Regions from separate parts of the Amorphus sp. 3PC139-8 genome, predicted to be linked through region 3. Evidence: predicted binding sites of a transcription regulator. Region 3 holds the regulator's gene; each other region holds the start of a gene.

Region 1 (10,405 bases), on a different contig from region 3:
GCGAAAGCGGGAATCCATAGGGCGGTTCGATGGAGTGCGGACCAGAAGGTCCGGTTCAACGCAAACGGGCCCGGCTACGGAACGTGTCATCCCAGACGCATTCTCTGCGCGCCTCCGCATGCTCACCATGGATTTCCGCTTTCGCGGGAATGAGCGGAGATTGGAGCAGGTCCGGGAGATCACATTTCCCGAACCTGCAGATCAATCGGGCTAGAGCATTTCCAGGCCAAGTGGAAACCGGTTTCCGTCCGGAAACGCGTCAAAACAAAGGGCTAGAGCCCCAAGCCCTTACGCCGCGTCGGCGGCGATCCAAGCCTTCTCGATGCGGTCCGGATCGACGACGGGTTCGCCCCGCTTGATCTGGTCGACGGCATCCATACCCTCGGTCACCTGGCCCCAGACCGTGTACTGGCGGTCGAGGAAGGGATGGCGGTCAAAACAGATGAAGAACTGGCTGTCGCCGGAGTTCGGATCCTGGGTGCGGGCCATGGAGACGGTGCCGCGCTCGTGCGGTGCCTCGTTGAACTCCTGCGCCAGCTTCTTGCCGGACCCGCCAGTACCGGTACCGCGGGGGCAGCCGGTTTGGGCCATGAAGCCCTCGATCACGCGGTGGAAGACAATGCCGTCATAGAAGCCGTCGCGCACCAGCTCCTTGATGCGCGCGACGTGGTTCGGCGCCAGATCGGGCTTCAGCTCGATCGTTACGCGGCCGCGGGAGGTGTCGAGCACCAGGGTGTTCTCAGGATCAGTGGCCACGTCGGACTCTCCTTTTTTGTGTGTCAGCACGCCGCGCCGAACGCGACGGTTGGATCAGTTCTTGTCGGCGGCGATGTAGGCGTCAACGATGCGGTCCGGATTGGACACCCGTCCATTGGCGCTCTTGGAGCCCTTCTTGATCGAGTCGACGACGTCCATGCCGTCGATGACCTCGCCGAACACGGTGTACTGGCCGTCGAGGCTCGGCACCCGATTGAACATGATGAAGAACTGCGAGTTGGCGCTGTCCGGGCTCTGGGCCCGCGCCATGCCGACTGTGCCGCGCTCGTAGGGCGTGTCGGTGAACTCCGCTTTCAAGTCCGGATAGTCGGAGCCGCCGGCGCCGGTGCCCGTCGGATCGCCGGTCTGAGCCATGAAACCCTCGATCACGCGGTGGAACACCACGTCGTCGTAGAAGCCCTCACGGGCCAGCGTCTTGATGCGCTCCACGTGGGCCGGCGCAAGATCGGGCCGAAGGGCGATCTCGACCGTACCCTTGTTGGTTTCCAGAACCAGGATGTTTTCCGGATTGGTGTTCGACTGGGCAGCGGCCGGCAAGGCGAACACGAGCGCCATGGCGGCGACGGCGAGAAGGCGGCGAAGCATGAAAGACCTCTCGATAGGAGCCGTGAGAGAGAAGGTTAAGGCCGTGTCTTTTCGGCAAGGCGCCGGGCAACGTCGGCGGGAACGAAATCGGCCGTCCGACCACCCATTTTCGCGATCTGGCGCACAAGCGTGGCCGTGATGTGACGAACTTCGGGCGAGGCGGGCAGGAACACGGTCTGCACCTCCGGGCGAAGGGTCCGGTTCATGCCAGCCATCTGCATCTCGTAATCAAGATCGGTGCCGTCCCGCAGCCCGCGGATCAAAAGGCTCGCACCGTGATCGGCGGCCGCGTCGATCACCAGATTGTCGAACGAAACGACCTCGAGACGGTGCTGTTCATCGGCCGGCAGCAGAGTGCGCGCCACGTCGCGCAGCATGTCCACCCGCTCCTCGAACGAGAACATTGGCGCCTTGCCGGGATGCACTCCGATCGCGACCACGACGCGGTCGGCAATGCCGAGTGCGTGGGAAAGAACGTCCAGGTGGCCGTTGGTCACCGGGTCGAACGACCCCGGATAGAGCGCGATGCGCGTGGCGTCCGCCATTCAAAATTCCTAGAGGCTGTTATGGACTCGGAACAGAAGCTGCGTTGGGAAAGGATCGGACAAAAGGAGAAAGGCGATCCGAACACCCTTCCGTATTTGGGAGCCTTTCGGTGCGTTGGCCGACATGGCTCTAGCTGCCGCACCAAGGGATCGCAACCCTTCTCTCCCCGCGATACCGGCCTCTTCCGGGAACCGCTTCGCCTCGGGAGCGTTTTCCTGGTCAGAGGAGAATAGCCATGATGCATCATCGGACGCTTTCGAATCCGGTCTTTCGTACCCCGATCTTCGATGGTTCCGGCCTGCGCGAAATTCTTGCGCGCCAGACCTCGAAATTCCGCAATCCGTCATTGTGTGATGCCGGTCACTCGCGCGAAGCCGCATCGATCCCATCTTCAGTTCATCGAGGCAACGGAGCTCTCGGAGACGGGACCAAGGGGCCAGCGAAGATGACCAAGCATCGTATCACCACACGTTTTCTGGCAGCCTCCGGCGCCATGCTGTTCACGGCGATCGCTGTTTCTGCAGGCGTGACGTCGGGTGGGTTTCAGTCCACCGCCAAGGAAGACCGCTTCCAATCGGTTTCGCAGGAGCTGTGCGCCGGCCAATCCTGGCCGAACATTTCGCCGGCCTGCGTGAGCTGGAAATCGGGAACGCCAGCCACGCGCAAGGTCCGGTTCGTAACTGAAGTGTCGAACGATCGGGCCAACGCGACGACGACTCTGAACCGGGTTCCAGCGGCACAGCAGGTCGCGAGCGCGCAGTAGTAGACCTTCGCGGCCGGACGCATAGGCCGCAAGACGATTTCGCCCGAAAGGGCACCACCCTCCAAGCTCGACTTTCGTCGCGACGGTTCGCCCCCCCCACCGTCAGGCGAAACGCCCCGCAGCGACCTACGCTGCGGGGCATTTCTTTTTTAATGCTGGGCGAAAAACGCGATTATCGGTTTTTCGCTGTGACCGTCGATGCCGGCGAACAACGAGAACCCGGACGGTCTTACTCCTCGGACGGCCCCTCGGCGGGACCATCTTCGGTCCCATCGCTCTCACCATCCTCGTAGTCTTCGGCCTCTTCCTCGCTGACCCGCTCCACGGAGACCACCTTCTCGCCTTCGGCGGTCGAGAAGACGATCACGCCCTGGGTGTTGCGCCCGGCCAGCCGAATGCCGTCGACCGGGCAGCGGATGAGCTGGCCGCCGTTGGTCACCAGCATGATCTGATCGGAATCCTCCACCGGGAAGGTCGCGACCAGCTCGCCGTTGCGCTCGTTGACGGTCATGGCGACGATGCCTTTGCCGCCACGGCCCGTCACCCGATACTCGTAGGCGGAAGTGCGCTTGCCGAAGCCGTTCTCCGAAATTGCCAGGATCACCTGCTCGGCTGCGCCGAGCTCGGCATAGCGCTCCGCGCCCAGCTCGACGTCGCCGGTCTCTTCCATCTCGACGTCGCCGTTCGTCTCGCCCTCGCCCGCCACCGCGCGGCGCATCTTGAGATAGGCGGAGCGTTCGGCCGGCGAGGCCTCCACGTGACGCAGGATCGACATGGAGATGACCTGGTCGCTGTTTCCGAGCGAGATGCCGCGCACACCGGTTGAGGAACGGCCGGCGAAAACGCGAACGTCCGTCACCGGGAAGCGAATCGCCTGGCCGTGCGCCGTGGTCAGCAGCACGTCGTCGTCCGGCGAACAGATCTGGACGCCGACGATGCTGTCGCCCTCGTCGAGCTTCATGGCGATCTTGCCGGCCCGGTTCACCTGCACGAAGTCGGACAACTTGTTGCGGCGGACCGTGCCCTTGGAGGTGGCGAACATCACGTCGAGTTCGCCCCAGCTCTCCTCGTCCTCCGTGAGCGGCAGGATCGACGAGATGCCCTCACCCTGCTCAAGCGGCAGGATGTTGATCAGCGCCTTGCCGCGCGCCTGCGGCGCGGCGAGCGGCAGCCGCCAGACCTTCTGCTTGTAGACGATGCCGCGCGAGGAGAAGAACAGCACCGGCGTGTGGGTGTTGGCCACGAACAGCCGGGCGACGAAATCCGCCTCGCGGGTCGACATGCCGGACCTGCCCTTGCCGCCGCGACGCTGCGCGCGGTAGGTGGCGAGCGGCACGCGCTTGACGTAGCCGGCGTGGCTGACGGTGACGACCATGTCCTCACGCTGGATCAGGTCCTCGTCTTCGAGGTCCGCCCCGCCTTCCAGGATCTCGGTGCGCCGCGGTGTGGCGAACTCTTCCTTCACCGCGGTCAGCTCGTCCTTGATGATTTCCAGGACGCGGATGCGCGAGCGCAGGATCTCAAGATAATCCTTGATCTCCTCGGCGAGCTTGTTGAGCTCCTCGCCGATCTCGTCGCGTCCCAGCGCCGTCAGCCGCTGCAGGCGGAGGTCCAGGATCGCCCGCGCCTGCTCTTCCGACAGCCGGCAGGTGCCGTCCTCGGCAACCGCATGGCGCGGATCGTCGATCAGCCGCACCAACGGGATCATGTCGCGCGCCGGCCAGTCGCGGTTCATCAGCTCTCTGCGGGCGGTCGCGGGATCCGGCGAGGTGCGGATCAAATGGATCACCTCGTCGATATTGGCAACGGCGATCGCCAGACCGACCAGCACGTGTGCACGGTCGCGCGCCTTGTTGAGCAGGAACTTGGTGCGCCGGGTGACGACCTCCTCGCGGAAGCCGATGAAGGCCGTAAGCAGGTCGCGAAGCTGCATCAACTCCGGCCGGCCGTAGTTGAGCGCCACCATGTTGGCGCCGAACGTCGTCTGCAGCGGCGAGAAGCGATAGAGCTGGTTCAGCACGACGTCGGCGACGGCGTCGCGCTTCAGTTCGACCACCACTCGCAGGCCGTCGCGATCGGATTCGTCGCGCAGATCCGAAATGCCCTCGACGCGCTTTTCGCGCACCAGCTCGGCGATCTTCTCCACCATCGAGGCCTTGTTGACCTGATAGGGGATCTCCTTGATCACCAGCGCCTCGCGGTCCTTGCCGGCCGTCTCGATCTCGACCTTGCCGCGCATCACGATCGAACCGCGCCCGGTCTGATAGGCCGAGCGAATGCCGGAGCGGCCGAGAATGCTGCCGCCGGTCGGGAAGTCCGGCCCCGGCACGATCTCCCACAGCGCCTCAGCCGTGAGCGTCGGATCGTCGATCAGCGCGATGACCGCGTCGATCACCTCGCCCAGATTGTGCGGCGGCACGTTGGTCGCCATGCCGACGGCGATGCCACCGGCGCCATTGACCAACAGGTTTGGGAAGCGCGCCGGCAGCACCACCGGTTCGCGCTCGGAATTGTCGTAGTTGTCCTGGAAGTCAACGGTCTGCTTGTCGATGTCATCCAGAAGCGCCGTCGCGACTTTCTCCTGGCGGACCTCGGTGTAACGCATCGCGGCGGGCGGATCGCCATCGACGGAGCCGAAGTTACCCTGGCCATCGACCAGCGGCAGCCGCATGGAGAAATCCTGCGCCATGCGCACTAACGCGTCGTAGATCGCCTGGTCGCCATGGGGGTGATATTTACCCATGACGTCGCCGACGACGCGCGAGGACTTCTTATAGGGCTTGTTCCAGTCGTAGCCGTTCTCGTGCATCGTGTAGAGAATACGCCGATGCACCGGCTTCAGCCCGTCGCGGACGTCCGGCAGGGCGCGGCTCACGATCACGCTCATGGCGTAGTCGAGATAGGACCGCTCCATCTCGTCGGTGATCGAGACGCCGCGAATGCCCTTCGGCTCGTCGCCCGGCGGCGGAACTTGCTCGTCGCTCACGGAAAATACGCTCTCATGGTTGGTCGATTCCGATGTCTATAGACGATTCCCACCAGTCGAGCCAATTTCGGCGTGCCGAGGCGTTGGGAAAACGGTCAATGAAATCAACCGGATAGATGCAAGGTTCTCTGGACCGCAAATTCGGCAGGGGAAAGGCGGCCGCTTTCCTGTCAAATGGGTGTCGCACGCGGCCGTTCCAATGGTGCGTTTCAGCCGCCGAGACAGTTTGAATTGCGCTCCCCGATTGACCGAATAGAGAGGCCATCCAGCGCATGATCGACTATCTCACCCATGCCCTGACGACGCTGTTCGTCACCATCGATCCGATCGGTCTCGCCCCAATATTTCTGGGTTTGACGCCGGGATGGTCGCGGGCAGCCAGGCGCGCGGTCGCCTTCCGGAGCTGCCTGGTCGCATTCGCGATCCTTCTGGTGCTGTCGCTGGTGGGCAATCCGCTGCTCTCCTTCCTGGGTATCTCGCTGGCCGCCTTCCGCGTCGCCGGCGGCCTGCTTCTATTCTGGATCGCCGCGGAAATGGTGTTCGCCAAGCGAACCGAGCGGAAAGCGAACATCGCCCAGAGCGCCGCCCACGAAGGCGCCCCGGACGAAGACCACGACATCGCGATCTTCCCGCTTGCGATCCCGCTAATCGCCGGCCCTGGCGCGATCTCCGCCGTGATCCTGTTGTCCGACCAAGCACCGTCGACGATCGCGTTCGGCGGAATGATCGCCTCGTTCGCGCTGGTGCTTGGCGGGACGCTTTTGATCTTTCTGGGCGCGCAAAGGGTCGATCACGTTCTAGGCGACACCGGACGCGCGGTGCTGACCCGCCTGCTCGGCGTCATCCTTGCCGCGCTGGCCGTCCAATTCGTCGCCGACGGCGTGATCGCGCTCGCCAAGACGGCATAGGGCATGGCCACACCGGCTGAAAGTCGAATCTTCGATTTCGAACAAATAATGAAGACGTATTACTTCCCCGGCGACTGCATCGTGACCAGATGGGCACATGCGCGGGGACGTTCTTCACTACGACGACATTTCGAACACCGGACTCTTCAGCGCCGATAACGGCAACCGTTATGCCTCATCTTCCCCCGACCTGCGAGACGAGGTACTCGTCTCGAAGGACAAGGGTCGATTTCACCCCCGCCGGCGGCCGTTGCCCTCAAATCTCCCTCGCACCAGCAGTGCGGTGGCGTCGTCGGACACCTTGAAGCGCGGATAGCGCCGGCACGAAGGGTCTTCGCCGTGCTCTACCATCCGCAGCTCCTCACCCAGCGCGGCCAGTCCGCGTGACGTTGCGGCTTCCAGCGCGGCCTCCGGCGAATAACGGCCGTAGTCCTCAAACAGCGCCGCGAAGCCGTCGGTGGCCAGAAGTGCGGTCTGGGAAGCGGCCAGATCGAGCCGATGCGTCCGGGCGTGGTCGACCACCTCGGGGTCAAGGCCGAAGATCCAGTAGCCCTCGGGCGTGTTGTGCCGGTCGCGCCCCTCACGCATGCGCCGGCGCACCTCAGGATGGTCGAGAGTCGCACCGTGATCGTGCATCTGCTTTGCCGCCGCCTGCTCCACCTCCCGGCCCGGCCGGCCGAGCCCGACCGATCCGAACCGCCCCTCGCCTCCGCGGGCGATGAGAAGGCAGTCACCGAGCTCGATTGCCTCGATCCCGTCCGGATCGAACCGCGCGATCAGGATTGCCGCGGTGGGGCGCTGATGTCGTGCCTCGGGCGGGCGCACGACGGCCTCGTCGAAGCGTTGCGCCAGCAGATCGATCGTCTCCGCCAGAAGGGATCGAAGGTCGTCGGTCCCCGCTCCAATGCGCTCCGCCAGGATCTCACTGGCGGTTGCCGACAGCCAGGCCGCGTCGCTCGGCCCCTCCAGGCATTCGAACGCGCCGACCCCGGTCGCACCGTCGATCACCCAGGCGAAGTTGCCGGCGGTACCGAACGCGTCCTCGTTCGCCCGCGCCGGATTGCCCGGCAGCGAGCAGTGATCCAAGAGCGTCAGTGAGACCATTGCCGGCCCGCCTTCGCGTCCCGGCCCACAAAATGGGCCGACGACCTGAACTCGTTGCCGAACGCGCTTACACCGTCAGGCAAAGGGCGTTCGACGTTGAGACCGGGCAGAGATCAGAACGGGATCTCGTCGTCGAGGTCGCGGCCATAGCCACCACCCCCGCCGCCGCCGGTGTCCATCGGGCCGGATTGGCCGAAGCCGCCCGATCCGCCGGAACCGCCGCCATAGGAGCCACCGCCCCCACCCCCGCCGTAGGAGCCGCCGCCACCGCCGCCTTCGTTGCGGCCGTCGAGCATGGTGAGCGAGGAATTGAAGCCCTGCAGCACCACCTCGGTGGTGTAGCGCTTCTGGCCCGACTGGTCCTCCCACTCCCGGGTCTGGAGCTGGCCTTCCAGATAGACCTTCGAACCTTTGCGCAGATACTGCTCGGCAATCCGGCAGAGGCCCTCGTTGAAGATCACCACCCGGTGCCACTCGGTGCGCTCACGCCGCTCACCGGAGTTCTTGTCGCGCCAGCTCTCCGAGGTCGCGACCCGAAGGTTCGCGACCGGCCGACCGTCCTGGGTGCGGCGGATCTCCGGATCGGCCCCGAGATTGCCGACCAGGATCACCTTGTTGACGCTGCCGGCCATATTCGCCTCCTAAAATTCGCCGTTGCTGTCGGCGCAGCCCTCCGGCGCGCCATCAAAGTCGCGGCGACGATAACGGCCCGGCGCGCGCGGACCAATCGCCGAGCCCGACGTTCCACGTCTTTTCGCGATGTTTTTTCCGGCCCGTGCCCCAACCCCGATGGTCTCTTCGGCCGGAAATCTGGAACATTCCAGGAACATATTACATTGACGCGTGCCCCTGGCAACCTCTGAGAGACGACCTATCTGTGAGCATGGTCGCTCGCGGCACCTCGCTCCGCCGTGGGCTTGCCAATCCGCAACCTCCGGAACATAGATAGAACATACACGAGTCGGATCGAACCGTGCGCAAGCCGGCGCGGCGTTTGCAGGCCCGCCCTCTTCGGCGCTACACGGAGTGACGACCGACATTGCCGTCCTTCGCAAGACCGGACCAGACCGCCTCATGCACAAGACGATCGCCATCAAGGGCGCCCGCGAGCACAATCTGAAGAACGTGGATCTGGAGATCCCGCGGGATGCGCTGGTGGTCTTCACCGGCCTGTCCGGGTCCGGCAAGTCGTCGCTCGCCTTCGACACGATCTACGCGGAAGGCCAGCGGCGCTATGTCGAAAGCCTGTCGGCCTATGCCCGACAATTCTTGGAGATGATGCAGAAGCCGGATGTCGACCAGATCGACGGACTGTCTCCGGCGATTTCGATCGAGCAGAAAACCACCTCCAAGAACCCGCGTTCGACCGTCGGCACCGTCACCGAGATCTACGACTATATGCGGCTCTTGTGGGCGCGCGTAGGCATTCCTTATTCGCCTGCGACCGGACTGCCGATCGAGAGCCAGACCGTCAGCCAGATGGTCGATCGGGTGCTGGAGCTGCCGGAGAAGACCCGGCTCTATTTGCTCGCGCCGATCGTGCGTGGCCGCAAAGGCGAGTACCGCAAGGAGCTTGCCGAACTGCAGAAGAAGGGCTTCCAACGCGTCAAGATCGACGGCGCCTTCCACGAGATCGGCGAGGCGCCGGCGCTGGACAAGAAGCTGAAGCACGACATCGACGTGGTGGTCGACCGGGTGGTGGTGCGCGAGGATATAGCGACCCGGCTCGCCGACTCGCTGGAGACCGCGCTGCGGCTTGCCGACGGCATCGCGGTAGCGGAATTCGCCGACGAGACCGAGGCCGACGGCAGCCCGCGCCGGGTCGTGTTTTCGGAGAAGTTCGCCTGCCCCGTGTCGGGCTTTACGATTCCCGAGATCGAGCCGCGCCTGTTTTCCTTCAACAATCCCGCTGGCGCCTGTCCGAGCTGCGACGGGCTCGGCACGATGCTGAGCTTCGAAGCCGACCTGGTGGTGCCGGACGAGACGCTGTCGCTACGCGCCGGCGCGGTCCTGCCGTGGGCGCGCACCGGCAACACCTCGCCCTACTACACCCAGACGCTGGAGGCGCTGGCGAAACATTTCGATGGCTCGATGACCGAGCCCTGGCGTGACCTTCCCGAGGCCCTGCGCGACGCCATCCTCTACGGCACCAACGAGAAAGTGACCTTCGTCTACGACGACGGGCTTCGGAGCTACCAGACCAAGAAGAGCTTCGAAGGCGTGGTCAACAACATCGAGCGGCGCTGGCGCGAGACCGATTCCGACTGGGTGCGCGAGGAGCTGTCGCGCTACCAATCCGACAAGCCGTGCGACGCCTGCGGCGGTTACCGGCTGAAGCCGGAAGCGCTGGCCGTGAAGATCGCCGGGCGCCATATCGGCGAAGGCTCGGCCCAGTCGATCCGCGACGCCCACGCCTGGTTCGGCGAGCTGGACCAGCACCTGACCGACAAGCAGAACGAGATCGCCAGCCGGATCCTGAAAGAGATCCGCGAGCGACTGCGTTTCCTGGTGGACGTCGGGCTCGACTATCTGCAGCTTTCGCGCAATTCCGGCACGCTGTCCGGCGGCGAAAGCCAGCGCATCCGGCTCGCCTCGCAGATCGGCTCGGGTCTCACCGGCGTGCTCTACGTGCTGGACGAGCCCTCCATCGGGCTGCATCAGCGCGACAACGCCCGGCTTCTGGAAACGCTGAAGCGGCTGCGCGATCTCGGCAACACGGTGATCGTGGTCGAGCAC
Region 2 (10,405 bases), on a different contig from region 3:
TCGGCTCCGGCACCGCCGATCTTCTCGTCCGCGACCCGGTGGTGATGACGGGCAGCCTGCCCCGCTTCCTGGCGCCGGGCGACGCCACCCGCGCCCGCTTCGACTTCGACAATGTCGATGGCCCGGCGGGCGAGTACACGCTGTCGCTCGATCCGACCGGCCCGGTGGTGCTGGACCAGCGCACCGCTGCGCTGCAGCTCGACGAGAAGCAAACCGCCTCGATCGAATTCGGGCTCTCCGCCGATGCGCCCGGCACCGGCACGATTTCGGCGACGCTGACCGGACCCGACGGGCGCTCCTATGACCAGAGCTTTACCCTGCCGGTGCGCTCGCCCTCTCCGCCGGTGACGGAACGCCGGCTGATCGCGCTTGCAACCGGTGACCGCGCCACCATCGATGCCGGGTTCGCCGCCGATGTGCTGCCGGACGACGCCAGGGTGACGCTTTCCGTCACCACGGGGGCGCCGATCGATGTGCCGGGTCTGCTCACCGCGCTGGACACCTACCCCTATGGCTGCGCGGAACAGACCACCAGCCGGGCCATGCCGCTGCTTTATCTCGCCGAGGTGGCCGACACCGTCGGGATTGCCAGCGATCCCGCGATCCGCCGACGCGTGGACGAAGCGATTCGCCGCGTCCTGTCGCTGCAGGATTCCTCCGGCGCGTTCGGGCTGTGGTCGCCAACAGGGGGCGATCTCTGGCTCAACGCCTATGTGGTCGACTTTTTAACCCGGGCGAAAGAGGCGGGCTACCAGGTGCCGGCGTTGGCCATGACACTCGCGCTCGACAACATCCAGAACACGCTCGCCTATCGTTCAGACTTCGAAAACGGCGAAGGCGCGGATGTCGCCTACGGGCTCTACGTGCTTGCCCGCAACGGCCGCGCCTCGATCGGCGATCTGCGCTACTTCATCGACGAACGGCTGGACGATTTCGGCACCCCGCTCGCCCGCGCACAGGTAGGTGCCGCGGTCGCCTTCTCCGGCGATCGAACCCGCGCGAACCGGGCCTTCCAGGCCGCCGCGAACGCGCTTCCGCCGACTTCGCCCGACGAGATCCCCGATCGCGCCGACTTCGGCTCGCCGCTACGCGACGCCGCCGCCTCGCTGACCCTCGTCGCCGAATCCGCCGTCGACACCGGTGGGCTTTCCCGCTTCTCCAACGCGGTGGCGGCTGCCGGCGAAGCGGACCAGGACGGCCGGACCACCCAGGAGATGGCCTGGCTTTTGATGGCCGCCCATGCGCTCAACGACGGCAATGCCGGCCTCGACCTTTCCGTGGACGGACTCCCGCACACCGGCGCGCTCTATCGGCGGATGTCGGTGGCCGCGCTGCAGCGAGAGGCGATGTCGATCGAAAATCGCGGCGACGCGACTGCGGAGCTTGCCGTCACGGTACGCGGAACGCCGCGCCTGCCCCTGCCGGCGGCCGCCAACGGGCTCTCGATCGACCGGCGCTACTACAGCCTCGACGGCGAGCCGGTTGATCCGCGCCAGGTTGCCCAGAACGATCGCCTGGTCGTGGTTCTGACGGCGACCGAGGCCGAACAGCGGCCGGCCGAGCTTTTGATCACCGACCTGTTGCCGGCCGGGTTCGAAATCGAGAACCCGTCCTTGGTGACAAGTGCCGACCTTGCCGCCTTTCCCTGGCTTCAGACCGATCAGATGCCGGCCCATGTCGGTTTCCGCGACGACCGCTTCGTGGCGGCCTATTCGCGCACGATGAACACCGACGATCCCATGATCGTGGCCTATATGGTGCGCGCGGTCTCGCCGGGAACGTTCGCCCACCCGGCCGCAGCCATCGAGGACATGTATCGCGCCGGCCGCTTCGCCCGCACGGCACCCGGCTCCGTCACCGTCCGCCCGGTCCGATGAGCGCAGGCGCATCCGGCACCGAGGAGCGGCCGCAGCGCCGGCGATGGCGTCGACGCCTGTTGGTCACGGTCGCCACGCTGGCCGTTCTGGCCGGCGTCGGCGCGGGCGCGCTCGACAGGTTCGATAAGCGCCATCCGCCAACGCTGGAGCCGGCCGGCCGGCCCTCGGTCATGGTCGTCGACCGCAACGACGCGCTGTTGCGCCCCTTTACCACCGAGGCCGGGCGATGGCGGCTTCCGGTCGCTGTCGAGGATGTCGATCCGCGCTACCTCAAGCTCTTGATGGCCTACGAGGACGGCCGTTTTCGCGACCATATCGGTGTCGACCCTCTGGCAATGGTGCGCGCGGCCTGGCAGGCGCTCACAACTGGCGGGATCGTTTCCGGGGGCTCTACCCTCACCATGCAGACCGCACGGCTGCTGGACGACCGCCACGAACGCACGCTGTCGCGCAAACTCACCGAGATGATCCATGCGGTTCAGCTCGAGCGACGGCTCAACAAAGACGAAATCCTTGAGCGCTACCTGGCACTCGCGCCGTTCGGCGGCAATCTGGAAGGTGTGCGGGCGGCAAGCCTTGCCTATTTCGGGCGCGAACCGAACCGACTGACGCTGGGGCAAGCCGCGCTTTTGGTCGCGCTGCCCCAGGCACCGGAAAGCCGGCGACCCGATCGCCATCCCGAGGCTGCGCGCGCCGCCCGCGACCGGGTGCTGGACCGTGTCGCAGGCACCGGCGCGATCACCCAGGAGGAGGCCGAGGCAGCCAAGCACGAGCGCATGCCAACGGCCCGCCGACCCGTGCCGATGCACGCTCCGCATCTCGCTCGGCGATTGCTTGCCGCCGACCCCGATACCCTCGTCCATCGCACCACGATCGACGTCCGCCTACAGTCTCAATTGGAAGAGCTCGCGCGGGATTGGACCCGCCAGCTCGGGCCGTACCTGTCGGCCGCGATCCTGGTCGTCGATCACGAAACCGGCGAGATCCTGGCCGATGTGGGGTCCGCCGATTTCCTGTCGGTGCCACGCCAGGGCCATATCGACATGACCCGCGCGGTGCGCTCGCCGGGCTCGACGCTGAAGCCCTTCATCTACGGGCTCGCCTTCGAAGCCGGGCTCGCCAATCCGGAAACCCTGATTGAGGATCGGCCGACCCGGTTCGGCGACTATCGGCCGGAAAATTTCGACGACATTTTCCACGGCACCGTCACCATCCGCGAGGCGCTTGCCCGCTCGCTCAACGTGCCGGCCGTCGCCGTGCTCGACGCGATCGGCGCCAACCGGCTCGCCGTCCGCCTGCGCGACGCCGGCGTCACCTTGAAGCTGCCGCGCATCGAGGCGCCGTCGCTGGCGATCGGTCTTGGCGGTGTCGGGCTCACGCTGGAAGGCCTCGCGCACCTCTATGTGGCGCTTGCCCGCGGTGGTGAGCCGATCGCAATCTCGGCCGGACAAAGCCCCGGCGGGGCCGGCGATGCGGAACCGACGGCAGGTGCCGCCCTGTTCGACGCCCGGGCGGCGTGGCAGGTCGCCGACATCCTCGCCGAGACCGCCCCCCCGGAAAATGCGCGCGGCGGCCGCATCGCCTATAAGACCGGCACCTCTTACGGCTACCGGGACGCCTGGTCCGTGGGGTTCGACGGTCGCTATGTCGTCGCCGTCTGGGTCGGCCGGCCCGATTCCGCGCCGGTTCCCGGCCTGACGGGGCTCAGCGCGGCCGCCCCGTTGCTGTTCGACAGCTTCGCCCGGATCGCGCCCTGGCCGACGCCACTACCGGGTGCGCCGGCGGGCACCCTGATCGCCTCGACCGGCGATCTGCCGGAGCCGCTGCGCCGTTTCCGCAACCCGCGCGCACCGGACGTCGAACCGGGACGCACGCCGCTGTCGATTTCCTATCCGCCCGACGGCGCCACCGTGGCAATCTCCGCGCCCGGCGGCGAACGCCAGCCACTCTCCGTGAAGGTCGACGGGTCCGCCGATCGACTGGTCTGGCTGGTTGACGGGCGCCCCGTTTCCGTCCCGCCCTATCGTCGCAGCACGGCGATCCCTGTCGCCCACAGCGGCGCGGTCCGCATCACCGTTCTCGACGGCACAGGTGGCGCCTCCGATTCGGTGACCGTGTTCGTGGAGTAGAGACGGTCGGTATTCCGTCGGGCTTTGCTTTCTTCCCGCAAATCCCAGCCAGAACACCGGCGCCCGCCTGTTTCAGGCTTCGCGTTACCCTTCCGCCGCCAAATCGTCGTCGCCGTCATCCTTTTCCTGACCCACGATCTGTTCGGCGATCAGGCCAGCATTCTGGCGGATCGACGCCTCGATGGTGGCGGCAACTTCCGGATTGTCGCGCAGGAACTGCTTGGAATTCTCCCGGCCCTGGCCGAGCCGCTGGCTGTCATAGGAGAACCAGGCACCGGACTTCTCCACGATGCCGGCCTTCACGCCGAGATCGAGCAACTCACCGACCTTGGAGACGCCCTCGCCGTACATGATGTCGAATTCGACCTCGCGGAATGGCGGCGCGAGCTTGTTCTTGACCACCTTCACCCGGGTCTGGTTACCCACCACCTCGTCGCGATCCTTGATGGCGCCGATACGGCGGATGTCGAGGCGAACCGAGGCATAGAATTTCAGCGCGTTACCGCCGGTGGTCGTTTCGGGCGAGCCGAACATCACGCCGATCTTCATGCGGATCTGGTTGATGAAGATCACCATGCAGTGAGAGCGCGAGATCGAGCCCGTCAGCTTGCGCAGCGCCTGGCTCATAAGCCGCGCCTGCAGGCCGGGGAGCTGATCGCCCATCTCGCCTTCCAGCTCGGCGCGCGGCGTAAGGGCCGCCACCGAATCGATCACGAGAACGTCGATCGCGCCGGAGCGCACCAGCGTGTCGGCAATCTCCAGCGCCTGCTCGCCCGCATCGGGCTGGGAAATCAGGAGATCTTCGATGTTCACGCCCAGCTTGCGCGCATAGATCGGGTCGAGCGCGTGCTCGGCGTCCACGAAGGCGCAGATGCCGCCCTTCTTCTGGGCCTCCGCGACCGTATGCAGGGCAAGCGTCGTCTTGCCCGAGGATTCCGGGCCATAGATCTCCACGATCCGCCCCTTCGGCAATCCGCCGATGCCGAGCGCGATGTCGAGACCGAGCGAGCCGGTCGGCACCGCCTCGACCTCCACGGCCGAGCCCTGGCCGAGCTTCATGATCGAACCCTTGCCGAACGACCGCTCGATCTGGGAGATCGCGGCGTCCAGAGCTTTGCTTTTGTCCATGGAGGATCCCTCGACCAACCTCAGATTCGCCTGCGCCATCGTCGTCTCCTATGTCTCACGACGTCCGGAACCTTTTCAACGCCGCGATTGTACTTGTTTTGTTCCTGTTCGCAATATGTTCTTTTCAATCGCAGCGTCTCCGACCCGGTGATAGCCGCTAAATCGGGGGCGCCAACCCCATAACCGGCCCGTCCAGGTGCGGTGTTCCCGATCGGCGACACGCTTGGAACCGAAGCGCAAACCGGCCGTTTCTTGACAGCGCACACGACACGCCGCTTCAAAAGGGCGCAGCCGTCGCGATCGTGACAGGGACGGTTCGGCGCGCGACGGGGCTGACGACGGATTGGATTTTTATGCTTTCGAAGTGGCAGTGGACGCTGCGCCAATTCGGAAAAAAGCTGTGGGTTCGCGCGAGCCTGTTCGCCGTCCTGGCGATCGCGTCGGCGCTGATGTCGCCGATTCTGGCCAGATTGATCCCGGCCGATCTGCCGGCCTCCATCGGCGCCCAGGCGGTGGACAGCATCCTGCAGATCCTCGCCTCCTCGATGCTCGCGGTCACCACCTTCTCGCTCACCGTCATGGTGACGCACTACAACACCGTCACCAGCAACGTGACGCCGCGCGCCACCCGGCTCCTGTTGGAGGACACCACCGCTCAGAACGCGCTCGGCACCTTCATCGGCTCGTTCCTGTTCAGCCTGGTCGGCATCGTAACCCTCTCCACGAATGTCTACGGCGAGCGCGGCCGGGTCGTCCTGTTCGCTATGACGATCGTGGTGATCGGGTTGATCGTGCTGACCCTGCTGCGCTGGATCGACCATCTCTCCAGCCTCGGCCGGATCGAGGAGCCCACCGAGCGGGTCGAAACGGCCACCGCGACGGCGCTTGCCCATTTCGGAGATGCGCCCAGCCTCGGCGGGCATCCGCTACCGGATCCGGACAACATCCCGGCGTCGGCGGTTTCGGTGATCACCGAGAAGATCGGCTACGTCCAACATGTCGACATTCCAGCGCTCTCCGGGATCGCAAACGATACCGAAACGGACATCTACCTGACCGCGCCCGCCGGTACATTCGTGCATTCGACCCAGCCAGTTGCGCAGATTTCCGGTTCGCCCGACGACGACACCCTGCAGCGGGTGCGTGCGGCCTTCTCCATCGGCGATATCCGGACCTTCGACAGCGATCCGCGCTTCGGCTTGTCCGTTCTTGCCGAGATCGCCTCGCGCGCCCTCTCGCCCGGCATCAACGATCCCGGCACCGCGATCGACGTGATCGGACGCGGCGTCCGGGTTCTGTGCGATTGGCAGGCGCGCTTGGACAAGGCGGACTACAGCGTCTGCTATGAGCGATTGTGGATTCCGCCGCTCGATCCCGACGATCTGCTGGAGCATGTGTTCCTGCCGATCGGTCGTGACGGGGCGGGTGTCTTCGAAGTGCAGATCCAGCTCCAGTCCGCGCTCTGCGCGCTTGCCGAAAGAGGCGGGCCCCAGCTTGCCGCCGCGGCCCGCCGCCAATCCGCGTTGGCGCTTGCGCGAAGCGACGAAGCCTTGGCGCTCCAGATCGAGCGGGAACGGGTCCGCGCGGCCGCACCGACAGGATGAGTTCCTACCCCCCCCGGACGAAACACGCTTCGGGCCGCCCTCGCGCAGCCACGAGCCCGGTGGGTCGGCGTGAGCGAAAAGAATCAAGAACCGGTTCCCACGTGTCCGCGGATTTACCCTACCCCGCCGGCGTCGCTTCGAGCGCCTCCTTCACCGCCGTGGCGAGCGCCTTCAGCGTGAAGGGCTTGGGCAGGAAGGCGAACTCCAGCTCGCCCGGGAGCGTGCGCGCGAACACGTCTTCCGCGTAGCCCGACATGAGAATGATCGGCATCTCAGGCGCCAGCTTGCGCAGCTCCACCGCCAGTGTCGGCCCGTCCATTTCCGGCATTACCACGTCGGAGACCAGAAGATCGATCCGCCCGCCAAGCTCGCGCGCAATGGCAAGGGCGTCCTCGCCGGTTGGCGCGGCATGCACCTGATACCCGCGCGTGGTCAGCGCACGGGCTGCAAACGCGCGGATGGTGTCCTCGTCCTCCACCAGGAGAATGGTCGCGCTGCCGGTCAGATCCTGGGCGGCGGGTGGCGAATCCGCCTGGCCCCGGTCGCCGGACGAAGCGCGTCCCTCACCGGCCGAGGCGGCTGCGTCCGGCGCTTTCGCATCGGCTGCGTCCGCCGGCGGCAGGTTCTCCGCCGCGTCGGCAGCGGCAGGTTCGGCGGTGGGCAGATCCACGGCGCGCGGCAGGAGCACCCGGAACACGGTGCCCTCCCCCACGCGGCTGTCGACCAGGATGGTGCCGCCGGTCTGCTTGACGATGCCGTAAACGGTGGAAAGGCCAAGCCCCGTGCCGCGCCCCACCTCCTTGGTGGAGAAGAAGGGCTCGAAGATCTTTTCCACCACCTCCGGCGGGATGCCGGTGCCGGTATCGGCCACCTCGACCAAAACGTGGTCCGCGACCGCGATCCCGTCGGCGGAGAGGCCCGCCACTTCGGCAGCGGGAACGTTGGCAGTCCGGATCGTCAGCTCGCCGCCGTCGGGCATGGCGTCGCGGGCGTTGACCGACAGGTTGATGATGACCTGTTCGAGCTGGCTCACGTCGGCGAGTACGGGCCAGAGATCGCGCCCATGCACGACTTTCAGCGTGACCTTCTCGCCAAGCAACCGGTCCAGCATCACCGGCAGATCGGCCAAAACATCGGTCAGGTGCAGCCGGCTCGGCCGCAACGTCTGGCGCCTGGAATAGGCCAGGAGCTGCTTGACCAGACCCGCCGCCCGATTGGCGTTCTGCTTGATGTTCATGATGTCCTGGAAGGACGGGTCGGTCGGACGGTGGTTCATCAGGAGCAGGTCGGAGAAGCCGATGATCGCCGTCAGGATGTTGTTGAAGTCGTGAGCGACACCACCGGCGAGCTGGCCGACGGCCTGCATCTTCTGGCTCTGGGCGAACTGCATCTCCAGCGCGCGCTGCTCCGTCGTATCGACGGCATAGAGGATGGCGCGCTCGCCGGCACCGCCCTCTTCGGAGAACGGAGCCACATAAAGCCGCACCGCGCGCGGCGGCTCGCCGGAGAGCGCCACGTCGATCGGGCGCGCCAGGCTTTCGCCGGCGGTCGCCCTCGATATCGCATCGGCCACGGTCGGCCGATCCGGCTCTGCGAAGACATCGGTCAGATTGCGCGGCGTCTCCTCGGACCCGGCCTCCTCCCAGCCGGTCAGCCGGCCGAAACGCGGCGTCGCAAGCGAGACCTCTCCGTCACGCGAGACCAGCGCAACCGCCACAGGCATGCGCTGAAACAGCCGAGCATAGAGCACGGCCTCGTCGGCATCCTGCAGGTCATCGGCCTCGCTTGCCGGTGCCGCCACCGGCAACACCGTAAAGAGCAGGAGCGAGGATCCGTTGCCATCCAGCGGCGCGACATGCACGTCAAAGATACGCCCGCCCGCCGCCTGCGGCGCAGTCAGCCGCGCCACCGCCGCCTCGCCGGCGTGAGCGGACTTCACCGCCCGGTAGAGAGCCGCCGCAGCATCCGGGTCGGATGCCGCCCATCTCAGCGGGGTGACGAGCCGCGTCGCCCCGAATGTCCGATTCAGCTCCGCATAGGCTGCGTTGCCGTGGCGCACCAAGCCCGCGGCGGTCGCCGATAGCGCCGCCACCGGCAAGGCCTCCACCACCGCGATCGCTCGTGCATCGGCATCGCCGGATGTCCGCGCCAACGACCAGGCGATCGCAACCGCCGCCATCACAGCCGCGCCGAGCAACCCCGCGACGACGACCGCGGCCGGCTCGCCGCCGAGCATCGCCACGCTCCCGCCACTTGCCAGGGCGATAAGCAGAATGGCCCCGGCGACCCCGAGCCCTCCGGCATGCGAGGCCAGCTTCAACTTGCGGGTATCCACGTGTCCGCCGTTATTCACGCTGTCCGGCTCCTTCCGAGCTCGCCGACCAACGCCGTGGCCGGAGCAGATGAGCACCTTCTGGGACCGCGGAAACGTCCGTCAGGCGCGGCCGAATCACTTGATTCGCATCGACCTTTGCCAGAATGCGCCAGAATGTGGCAGAGCCGCGGAGCTACCCACAGGAATCAGGGTTTGCAAAATGAGCGCGACGACTATTGTACGGCGCAAGGGGCATACGATCAGCAGGGTGCGGGCCGCGCAAGACGGATCGCCGGCCTCGCCGATGGCGGGGCAGCCTTGTATACAGCGTGACGGTCTTCGCCTCCTGGAGACCGGGCACCCAGTAGATGCGCGGGGGAGTATTTCATGAGCAGTTGGCTCGCCGGATCGTTCGGCCTCGATCCGGGGTTTGCGCGTGGCGTTCTTTTCGTTCTGACATTGGCTTTGCTGGTGGCCGTGATTTGGGCGGTCATGGCGGTGGCACGGGCTTACGGGTCCGGCGCGTTGGGCCGGCAACGGCGCAATCGGCAACCGCGACTGGCGGTCATGGATTCCGCCGACATCGATCATCGCCATCGCCTGGTTCTGGTGCGGCGCGATCATGTCGAGCACCTGATCCTGATCGGCGGCCCCGTCGACGTGGTCGTCGAGGAAGGCATCATCCGCAACGCAACCGCCGCCTCGACGGACACTCTGGTCCGCTCCAACGCAGGCGCCCGAACAACATCCTCGTCCTCACGCGGGACCTTCGCGGAAGATGGGGAGGCGGAGGCCGATCTTGCCGCCGCCGCAGACCCCGTGCCGGCGCCCAAGCCCGCGCCCCGCACTGAGGCCGCCCGCCCGACGGAACCACCCGCGGCAAGCGAACCGCCTGCGCGACCGGTCGTGACGCCGCCGCAGGCGGACGCCGCACCCGCGGAGGCCCCACGGCGCCCCCAGCGCCCCGCCGACGCAGGTGACGAGCCGCGCCGACGGCCCGCCCCGAAAGCTACCCGCAGCGACGATACGCCGCGCCCGGCGACCATGCGTCCGGCCCCCACAGGCGAGCGACCGGCGGCCGGTCAGGGCGGATCACAACGTCCGAACTCGGCCTCCGCATTTCGCCGTCCGCAAACGCCGCGTGCTCCGCTCGCCACACCGACGGCTCCAGCGGGAGCGCGCCAGGCGCCGACCGCCGAACGCCCTGCGGCCAGCGAGCAGACACAGCCACGCCGACCGGAGCCCGCAGCGGCAGACGCCTCGACGCCGTCGCCTCCCGAACAACGGAAGCGGCCGAACGAAGCTCCCGATGACGAATTGATGGCCGCCCTGCCGACCGCGGCGGCGATTTCG
Region 3 (10,405 bases):
AGCTGAGCGTGGATCGACCGCATCGCCAGCGAGTTCGCGACCAGTGCCAACAGGGCTGCGAAAAGGCCGAGTACGACGGAGATGCCGAGCATGCGCCGCGCGACCACATAGGTCGCCACGAAGCCGATGGCGGCGACGACGGCGTTCACGATCTCGTAGCTGACGAACGGGTCGAAGCCGAGGGTTCGGGGGACGGCGTAAAGAACGCCTCCGAAAAGCAGCCCGTCACCGTAGCTCAGCGTATAGGGATAGGGAAAGAAGTAGGGCGGACTGAGCGGCGTGCCGCCGCCTGTCAGCACGGCATACCAATGCTCCAAGACGGCAATGAAAATCCGCGCGTCGTAAATATCGCCGCTGACCCGCGGCAACCCTTCGCGAAGGGCGGAGCCGTATAGCGCGCCGAGGCCCACCACGAGCGTGAGCACGACGACCACGATTTCCATGGTCCGGTGGCCGACGAGCGAATGTCGCACTTTCATGTCCGTTCGACAGCTACCGCCAGTGGCTCGCAAAGGGCAGATCCAAACCGAAATTCACGTCATAGGGGCGAACGGAAGTCCCGTCCAAGTCCGCAGTTGGGGTAAGCGACTCGCCAAAGTCCACCGAAATTTCGAAGGCCGATGTCGGACGAATGAACACCAGCCGAATTCCATCGCCACCGCGCGGCAGCATGCGGTATTCGCCGTAGTTCTGGAGCGGGTCGCCGCCATCCAGGCGAATCGTCGCGTGGTTGTCGAAATAAACCTGGCCCCAGTCGCCGGGTTTGCCATCGATATCGATATATTCGATCGGCCTGCCCTGCGGATTGTGAAGCACCAGGCGCGCCTGATCGCCTTCCTCTACCGTAACCGTCGACCGGGGCACCGGTTCGACGTTGACGCTGAACAAGAGCAGCGTCAGCAGCACTCCGGTCGCGAGGCCCGTTCGCGCCCGCCCTCGGTCATCACGAATGCCGGCGGCGGATTGGTAGACAAAAGAGACAGCAAACACCGCCATCCACGGCAACATCCACTTGAAATAATGGATGTTCCAGTAGCGAAAGGTGCCGGTTGGAAGCGCATCCGAAAACGAAAAATAAAGCGCCATCTGCAGCAGCGCCGCAACTGCCGCGATCCGGAACACGAGCGGTCGCGCAAATAGTGCCGCGGCCGGAACGAACCCGATACAGAGCGCGTTGAGCGGAAGCTCCGTCAGCCAGTCGGCCCCGCGTTCCAGATAGATCGGGTGGGAGGCGACAACGAGCGAGAACACCTTCTCCGGCAGGTCGGCAAAGTAGAAGCCCTTGTCGACATGGCCCTCGAAATAGCCGCCGAGGAGATCGCCGAACACGATCAGATTGAAGCCGAACATCAAGACCGCGCCGGGAATGAGCCCCACGACGCCCGCCACCGCCGACCAGATCGCACGACGACGAACGAACGCCGGCCCGTTCACCATGTCGATGACCACGAGCCCCCCGTAGCCCAGCGCGATCGGCGCCATCAGAAGGATGTCGCCCGGACGCAGCGGAAGCTGGAGGCCGCACAAAAGACCGAACACAAATGCGTTTGACGTCGCAGCCGCAATGCCCCATCGCCCATCGCCACGCGCGCGGTCGAACCGATCGAACAGATACAATCCGGCAGCAACCAGGAGCGCCGACAAGGTACTGGTCCACGGGATGACCCATTGCAGCCGGACCATGTGGAACGCGACCATGAATGTCGCGCCGACAACCAGGGCCGCCCAGAAGCCGACATAGCGACGGGTCGTGAACACGAAGAGAAGAAAGAAGCCGAACGTCGCCGCCAGATCGACGAAATAGAACGGGTGTGCCGGAGACAAGCCGACGAAAGCCGCCCCCACGAGCGGATAGAGCGGCGGATAGTAGTGTTCCGACGGCGCGAAATTGAGGTCCAGGAAAGCCTTCGCCGCGCGCAGATAGTTGCCCTGATCGAACCATCCCCACCAGCCGAGCGGCCAACGCGGATCGTTGCCCGGCACCGGCTTGAAGGAGATGTAGCTCGCCTGGAGCAGCACGAACATGATCAGGATCGCGACCAGCAATCCGATCCACTCGGCGGTGGTCAGGCGAAACGATTGGCCGGGTGCACCCGTGCGCATCGCCATCGGAGATCTCATCGCCGACCGATGGCAGGCGCGCGGGGTATGATTCGGGCCTGAGGCCCCGGCACGGCATTTCGGATCGACCGCAAACGGCCGAAAGTCAGAAAATTCGTCGGCACCATCGGCAACACCCCGGATCGTCCTGAAGGAAGCCCCCAGCCCGGTATTGCCTCATTATTTTTATTTGACCAGTTCTATTTCATGTCCTGCCGATCTCCGTGGTGCGACCCCGCTTTTTCATGGGATCCGTTTGACCGGCCGGCCACGAGAATGCTGGAAATCCGTCCGACCTTTTCCTGTCCATCTTTCCGCGGGATCCCATGTCGATGAAGACCCTCCGCATCCGCCACTTCACCCGCTACCGCTACGATCGGCCCGTGACGTTCGGCCGGCATCGATTGATGCTGAGACCGCGCGACGGTCACGACATGCGCCTGTTGGAATCGCGGCTGGTGGTGGAACCGACCGCCGATATCCGCTGGGCGTTCGACACCTTCGGCAACTCCATCGCGCTGCTGACCTTTCAGGAACCGGCCGACACACTGTCGATCGAAAGCGAACTCAAGATCGAGCGCTACGGGCTGGAGGAAGCCGTCCGCGAGTTCGAGCCCCACGCCGGCAGCTATCCGTTCAGCTACGACGAGGACGATCAGATCGATCTGGCGCCGATGCTGCGCATTCAGTGCCCGGACGACGAGACAACCGTTCGCACGTGGTTGGACGAAGCCCTTCCCGAACGGCCGGACGTTTCGCTCCACGTTCTCGATGCGCTGTCCAGCGCCATCCACGACAGCTTCGAATATCGCCGTCGCGACGAGGAAGGGGTGCAGTCTCCCGGCGAGACGATTCGCACGGCGAGCGGCACCTGTCGCGATTTCGCCTTCCTGTTCATGGAAGCCGCCCGCCAGCTCGGCTTCGCGAGCCGCTTCGTCACCGGCTATCTCTACGATCCGGCCGCCGACGGCGGGGATGGTCTTACCGGGGGCGGCGCCACCCACGCCTGGGCGGACGTGTTCGTTCCTGGCGTCGGCTGGATGGAATTCGACCCGACCAACGAGATCGTCGCCGGCCACGAGCTGATCCGGGTCGCGACGACCCGGACCCCGGCCCAGGCCCAACCGGTCAACGGCACCTTCTCCGGCGAGGGAACGCCACTCGGGATGGAGGTCGAAGTCACCGTGTCCGCCGAGAACTAAGGTCTGCCGAGGAGGCTGCCCCCGCTTTTTCACGCCCTTGCTCAGTTTCTGAGCGGTTTGCCGGTCTTCAGCATGTGGTCGATGCGCCCCCGCACGGCCGGCTCCTGCAGCAGGACCAGAAGCGTTTCGCGTTCCAGATCCATCAGCTCCCGATCCGCCATCGGACGTGACGGATCGCCATCCGGTCCGCCAGTCAGCACCGACGCCAGCGCCTCGGCCAACATGAAGTCGGTGTCCGTCATCCGACCGGCGGCATGGGCCGCGGTGACGGTGGACATCAGCCCCTTCGCCCCGGACGGTCCGGCCACCGTGACGAACACCGGCCCCGGCGGACGATGCCCGGCATCCCGGAGCGCAATCGCCCGCGCCTTCGCTTCCGGTAGGAGCAGCTCGCGGTGCATGACGATGCCGTCGGTTTCAGCAAGATAGCCGATCTCCTGGGCTTCGGCCGCCGACCGCGAAACCCGGCCCGGCAGAATAACCTCGAAACACTGGGCCGCCGCCGCCATCGGCCCTTTCGGACCCGACCGACCGGGCGCGCGGGCGAGCAGCCGCGTGCAGCCGCCCCAAGCCGGAATCAGACCGGCCTTGGTCTCCGGCAGGCCGATCGTCAGTTCCGCGTGCGCCACCACGCCCTGGGTGTGCAGCGCGATCTCGCAGGCGCCGCCGAGCGCCAAGCCATGGGCGGCTGTCACCACCGGCACCGGCGCCTGCAACACCCGGTGGAACACATCGTGGCCGCGGCGCAGATAGCCCTCCAGCGTGGCGTCCTCGCCGCTCTCCAAGAGGCTCAGAATGAACGACAGGTCCGCACCGGCAGAGAAGGTTCGCGGATCGTCGTTGCCGATCACCAGCGCGTCGAAATCGCGCCCGGCGCGGGCCAGCGTGTCTTCCAGGAGGTCGAACACCGCCGGCGCCAGCGTGTTCATCTTGGAGTGGACCTCGAAGCACGCCACCCCGTCGCCGATATCGCGCAGCGACGCCGCGTCGTTGCCGACAATCTCGCGCGCCTCGGAAAGCGAGGCCGGCCGCTGTCGCACCGTCATGCGCCCGTCGGCGGCCCGCACCTGGTCCGCAGCATAAAAGCCACCGTCCGCAGCCGCCTTGGCCAGCAACGCGGGAACCGGCCGGCCCATTGTCTCCAGGCTGGCGACGACAGTCGCCGGTCCGACCCTGTCGGCAAGCTTGAACGGCCCGGCGCGCCAGGAATAGCCGAGCTCGATCGCGATATCGACCGCACCGACATCGGCGGCGAGCTCCGGGGCGTGCTCGGCGGCGTAGGCGACCACCGTGGCCAGCATGCTGGCGGCATAGCGCCCCGCCGCCCCGTCGTCCGCCAGAAGCGCGGCCAGATCGCGACCGCCGCCGGGCAGATCCGCCGCCGCCACGGGCTCGGCCGGCCGATAGTCCCCCGTTTCGAGATCAAGTGCCTCGCGGCTGCCGTCGCCGGCCTTGCGATAGAAGCCGGCGCCGCTCTTGCGACCATAGCGGCCGGAGGCAACTAGCTCGGAAAACAGCGGGTCGGCCGGCAGGTCGAAGCGATGGAGATCATCCTGCTTCGGCAACGCCGACAGGAGGCTACCCCACACATGCGGGACGAGATCAATTCCGACCAGATCGAACAGGCCGAAAATGCCGGTGCGCGGGATTCCGAACGCCGCGTTGATGGCATCGGCGCGCTCCACGCTGAGCCCGAGCCGCTTTGCCTCCAGCGCGGCGACCGCCATCCAGAAGCACCCGATCCGATTGGCGATGAATCCTGGCGTATCGCGGCAATCGACCACGGTCTTGCCAAGTGCAGCCTTTGCCGCCGCCCGCACACGGTTCGCCACGCCGGGATCGGTCTCCGGCGCCGTGACCAGCTCCATGAGCTGCATCACCCGTGGCGGGTTGAAGAAATGAGTGATGACGAAGTCGGCCGCGAAACCGTCGCCCATGTCGGCGATCAGCGCGGCGCGCGGGATCGTCGACGTGTTCGACGACAGGATCGTGCCCGGGCGGCGGACTGTCTCGATCCGCTTGTAGAGATCGCGCTTGAGATCGAGGTCCTCGATGATCGCTTCCACGATCCAGTCGGCCTCGGCAAGCCAGCCGAGATCGTCCTCGACATTGCCGGTCCTGACCAGCTTCGGACCGCCGCTCGCCATAAAGCCCCCGGCCTTCAGCTGGCGGGCAACCCCACTTTCGGCCGGCGCGTTGCGCTTGCCCTCGCCGCCGGGAATGTCCAACAGGTCAACGGGGATGCCGGCGTTGGCGAACTGGGCGGCAATGCCCGATCCCATCGAGCCGGCCCCGATGACCGCGGCGCGGGCGACGCCGGTTCGCTCGGCTCCGAGCGCCGTCATCAAGCCGCCTCCAGGATCATTGCGATGCCCATGCCACCACCGATGCACTGGGTCGCGAGTGCCCGCTTCTTGCCCTCGCGCTTCAAGAGCGTAGCGGCCTTGCCGACCAGCCTGGTGCCGGTGGCGCCCAGCGGATGGCCGAGCGCGATGGCGCCGCCATCGATGTTCAGCTTGTCCGGATCGATTTCCAACGCCCGGCGGCAAGCCTCCGCCTGGGCCGCGAAGGCTTCGTTCATCTCCACGATATCGATATCGTCGATGGTCAGACCCGCCCGCTTCAATGCCTTGCGGGAGCTCTCGATCGGCCCGAGCCCCATGACGCCCGGCGCACAGCCGGACACGGCGAAGCTTTCCACCCGGGCAAGCGGCGTGAGCCCGTGGCGATCGCAGAACTCCTTCGAGCAGACCAGCACCGCGGTCGCGCCGTCGGTCATCGGCGAGGAGGACGCCGCCGTGACCGTGCCGTCTTCCAGAAACACCGTCTTCAGCTCCGCGAGCTTTTCCAGCGACGTCTCACGCACGCAGCCATCGAGCGCAACGTCGCCGGCGGCCGTCGCCACCGGCGCGATTTCGGCGCCGAGCCGACCGTCCTGCTGTGCCGCGCGCGCCTTGGAATGGCTGGCGTGGGCGAAGCGGTCCTGGTCCTCACGGGTGACATCGTGCTCGCTGGCGACACGCTCCGCCGTCAGGCCGACATTGATGTAGTCGTCGATGGCCTGCTTATCCCAACTCGGGTGCGGCAGCACGTTGAAGCCCATCATCGGAACCCGGGACATGGATTCCGTACCGCCTGCGACGAAAGCCTCCCCGGCGTTCATCATCAGCATGCCGGCCGCCATCTGCACCGCCTGGATCGAGGAGCCACACCAGCGGTTGACTGTCGTGCCCGCGCTCGTCTCCGGCAGGCCGGCCAGCAGCCCCACCACACGGCCGATATTCAGCCCCTGCTCGGCCTCCGGGAAGGCGCAGCCCCAGACAACGTCCTCGATTTCGTCCGCTGGCGCGCCAGTGCGCTCCAGAAGAGCCCGGATCACATGCGCACCCAGATCGTCCGGGCGCACGCCGGCAAGCGCGCCCTTGCGCGCGAAGGTGAAGGGCGAGCGCACATAGCCCGCAATGAAAGCGTCCTTGGTCATCGCTGTCCTACCCGATGGTCCGTCAGCGGCCGGAAAACTTTGCCGGCCGCTTGGTGAAGAAGGCTTCGAGCGCCTCCGAAAAATCGTCTGTCTTCGCACAATCGCGAAAGCGCTCGGCCTCGGCATCGAGCTGGGCCTCGAGTGGCGTATCGAGGGCGGCGCGAAGCAGTGCCTTGGTGTGGCCGAGCGCACGCGGCGGGCCGCCGGCAAGCCGGGCCGCCAGCTTGCGCGCTTCGGTCATGAGCGCATCCGCCGGCACCACCCGGTTGACCAGGCCGATCCGCTGCGCCTCGGCCGCATCGACGGTGTCGCACAGGAGCGCAATCTCCAGCGCCCGGCGCTGGCCGACCAGCCGCGGTAGCGCCCACGAGCCGCCGCAGTCCGGGCTCGCGCCCACTCGCGCGTAAGCGAGATTCAATGTGGCGCCTTCGGCAACGATCGCGAGATCGGTGCCGATCAACAGCGACACTCCCGCCCCCGCGATCGGCCCCTGCCCGACCGCCAGCGTCAGGACCGGGCTTGCCGCCAGGCGCTTCAGCCCGGCATGCGCCGGCTCGATCAGAGCACGCGCCACCGCCGGCTTATCTTCGCCCGCCCGGAACGCGGCCAGATCGCCACCGGCCATGAACGAACGTCCCGCACCGCTCATCAAAATCACGCGTACGGACGGCTCGGCGAGCACGGTCTCGACACAGGCTTGAAAGGCTTGCGCCATGGCCCCATCCAGCGCGTTCAGCTGGTCCGGGCGGTTGAACCGCATCTCCGCAACGCCGTCCGCAATGGTCAGCTTGATCGGTTCGCTCATGGCGCCCTCGCCCTCCCTCACACTCCGAGCCCCTTGTCCGGAACTTTCGTTCTTGCCGTCGACCTGAGATCCGGCAGGCTGACCTGTCGGCCCCTGCCCGCCGCGCTCAGACCGCTTCCCCGCGCGGGGCAAGGCCGTTGACCAACATCGACACCGCTCCGTCTGCGATCTCCGAGGCTGACATCGGTCCCTTCGGGTCGTACCAGCGCGCTACCCAGTTCAGCGAACCCGACAGGGTGAAGGTCATCAGGCGGGCGTCGCCTTGCGCGATGGAGCCGTCGCGCATGCCGTCTTCCACGACGCCGCGAATGGTCTCGTCGATCTCCCGTTTCAGGGCGCGAAATTTTAGCCGGCTTTCTTCCGCCAGTTCGGCATCGGCGGTCCGGGTCACGCAGATCCCGAAATCCTGGGTCATCACCAGCGCATATTCGCGCATCAGCGCGCGCAGGCGATCCATCCCGCTGCCGCCACGGGCCGCAGCCGCGTCGGCCGCCTCCCGCAGCGCCGAAAGCCCGCGTCCCACGCACTCGAACAGGATCTCATCCTTGTTGGAAAAGTAGTGATAGATCGTCGGCTTGGTGACGTTCAGCGCCGTCGCCACGTCGTCCAGCGAGGTCGCGTGGAAACCCTTCTGATTGAAGAACTGAACGGCGGTCGCAAGCACCGCCTCGCGCTTGCTCTCCCGTTCCCTCTCGCGCGCCTCGCGATTGGACCAGGGAGATTGGCGCGGCGAAAGGGTGGCCAAGGGGAATGCTCCGATGTCGCCTTCTTAAGCGTAAGCAATATACCCGCGAGTAAACAACAGTCAATCGATGCCGCCACAGCACGATTAGGCTGGCCGGCTGCTACGCGGTGACCGCCGACGCGGCCGACCCTTTGACAGCATCCGGGAAAAATGGTGCACAGTGTGCCACTAGCCGATCTCCAAAAGGCCCGGCTTTCGCCGCCACTTGTTCGCGCTTCGCCCCATCCATCGGAAACCGGACATTAACTCTTGCGGAACACATATGGAACGCGTACCTTACGTTCCTGATTTGTACGCGTCTTGGCTGGCTGCAAGCGAGGGGTGGGACCGACCTGATGCTGACCCGCAAGCAACATGAGCTCTTGATGTTCATTCATGAGCGGTTGAAGGAAACCGGGGTCCCGCCGTCGTTCGACGAAATGAAGGAGGCGTTGGCCCTCCGCTCCAAGTCCGGCATCCACCGTTTGATCACGGCCCTGGAAGAGCGCGGCTTCATTCGCCGCCTACCGAACCGGGCACGCGCGCTGGAAGTGATCCGGCTGCCGGAATCGGTTGGTCCTTCGCTGGCGGCCCCACGCAGCAAAGGCTTTTCCCCTGCCGTCATCGAAGGGTCGCGCGGCAAGGCACCGGCCTCCCCACCGCCGGCACCCGAGCCGAAAAGCACGGGCAACGGTCTGTCGATCCCGGTTATGGGCCGGATTGCCGCCGGTGTCCCGATCGAAGCGATCCAGCAGGAAAGCCATCAAATCACCGTGCCGTCCGATCTCGTGGGCGGCGGCGAGCATTTCGCGTTGGAAGTGCGCGGCGATTCCATGATCGAGGCCGGAATCCTGGATGGCGACACCGTCGTCATCAAGAAGTCCGACACGGCCGATAATGGCGACATCGTCGTGGCGCTGGTGGATGACGAAGAGGCGACCTTGAAGCGGCTGCGCCGGAAGGGCGCGTCGATCGCGCTGGAGGCTGCGAACCCGGCCTACGAGACGCGGATCTTCGGCCCCGACCAGGTGCGGATTCAAGGCCGGCTGGTGGCGCTGTTTCGCAGCTACTAGAGCATGTCCCGAATAAGGCGGAACCGGTGCTCGGCCTTCCCCTGCCCAAGACCTTCGGGACATACTCAAGCTATTGAATCTGGAGCGTTTCTTGTCGCTCGGATATGTCCATCCGAGCGGAGAGGTTCGAGAGCATTTCCAGGCGAAGTGGAAGCCGGTTCGCCATCCGGAAACGCGTTCGAACCGAACACTTGGAGCCGTTGGGGGTTCCGAGAAGAGCGCAATGATTCCAACGCGCGCTTGCCAAAGGCAAAAGCGCTACCGGCGCACCACGGGACGCGCATCCCAGGGGCGTGGCACCTTCGGACGGCCGCGCGTGAGGCGATAGAAGGGTGGATCGTCGATCCGCTTGAGCGCGAGCGCGCCGGTTTCGATCAACTTACGCCGATCGACCACCAAGAGTGGTCCAGTGCAATCGCGCGGCGCTGTGTGTCGCGTCACCAGGATCGTGGCGCGCTGGCAGTCCTCCAGGAAGGCCTGCGGCCGTTCCACGAAGGCGAGCTTGCCGTTCAGGATCCCCAAGCTGTGCGGGCTCTCTGTATTGACGGAGGACGCCGCCTCGGAGCCAGGCGGCCCGCGGACCAGCGGCAGCGTGCAGCCGAGCCCATCGCATAAAATGCCTGCCTTGACGCTCGGATCGTCCGCGGCGCGGGAATCGCCGTCGGCTTCCAGCCACATGCGCGCCACGAACGCACCGCCTTGCGCGACCGCGATGCGCAAACGCCCATCCGCCCCACGCACGGCGACCGTGCGGCCGTCATCGGCGATCAACACATCGGGGCGCGAAGCGAACGGCAAGAACGCGAGACCGGCGGCAATCGCACCGATTCCCAAAAACCGCCAGGATGTGGTCCACAAGGCCAGCCACAACAGGCCCGCTGCCATCGAGAGGACAGCCACAGCAGGAGTCCGGCCGACCGCCCCTGCCCCGGCGCTCAAATCCGCGACCATGTGAGCCACCGCGACGACCCCGTCGAGCCCCCAGCCCATCGCGGTGAGCGGAATCGGATCGAGGCCAAG

What was found. The regulator LexA, encoded in region 3, represses DNA repair genes until DNA is damaged. The targets are predictions, from matches to a motif close to TGTTCNNNNTGTGTTCNG.
Region 1: a site for LexA is predicted at 8,605-8,622, ahead of uvrA (excinuclease ABC subunit UvrA). Genes of this name have one in related genera too.
Region 2: a site for LexA is predicted at 5,240-5,257, ahead of recA (recombinase RecA). Genes of this name have one in related genera too.

Annotation. Positions count from the first base shown of each region.
Region 1 covers NZ_JABJVY010000014.1:76,206-86,610, forward strand. The annotation lists gene HNS03_RS14425 (peptidylprolyl isomerase) at 289-756, opposite strand; gene HNS03_RS14430 (peptidylprolyl isomerase) at 811-1,362, opposite strand; gene coaD (pantetheine-phosphate adenylyltransferase) at 1,398-1,907, opposite strand; gene HNS03_RS14440 (hypothetical protein) at 2,144-2,671, shown strand; gene gyrA (DNA gyrase subunit A) at 2,901-5,657, opposite strand; gene HNS03_RS14450 (MarC family protein) at 5,930-6,565, shown strand; gene HNS03_RS14455 (protein phosphatase 2C domain-containing protein) at 6,797-7,669, opposite strand; gene HNS03_RS14460 (single-stranded DNA-binding protein) at 7,783-8,301, opposite strand; gene uvrA (excinuclease ABC subunit UvrA) at 8,744-10,405, shown strand, end outside.
Region 2 covers NZ_JABJVY010000009.1:79,787-90,191, forward strand. The annotation lists gene HNS03_RS10635 (alpha-2-macroglobulin family protein) at 1-1,877, shown strand, start outside; gene pbpC (penicillin-binding protein 1C) at 1,874-4,006, shown strand; gene recA (recombinase RecA) at 4,091-5,173, opposite strand; gene HNS03_RS10650 (DUF2254 domain-containing protein) at 5,488-6,738, shown strand; partial or broken gene HNS03_RS10655 (ATP-binding protein) at 6,857-8,488, opposite strand; gene HNS03_RS10660 (hypothetical protein) at 9,440-10,405, shown strand, end outside.
Region 3 covers NZ_JABJVY010000002.1:337,025-347,429, reverse strand. The annotation lists gene HNS03_RS03955 (hypothetical protein) at 1-479, opposite strand, end outside; gene HNS03_RS03950 (hypothetical protein) at 493-2,109, opposite strand; gene HNS03_RS03945 (transglutaminase N-terminal domain-containing protein) at 2,433-3,302, shown strand; gene HNS03_RS03940 (3-hydroxyacyl-CoA dehydrogenase/enoyl-CoA hydratase family protein) at 3,344-5,647, opposite strand; gene HNS03_RS03935 (acetyl-CoA C-acyltransferase) at 5,647-6,783, opposite strand; gene HNS03_RS03930 (enoyl-CoA hydratase/isomerase family protein) at 6,806-7,588, opposite strand; gene HNS03_RS03925 (TetR/AcrR family transcriptional regulator) at 7,695-8,333, opposite strand; gene lexA (transcriptional repressor LexA) at 8,669-9,385, shown strand; gene HNS03_RS03915 (ComEC/Rec2 family competence protein) at 9,644-10,405, opposite strand, start outside.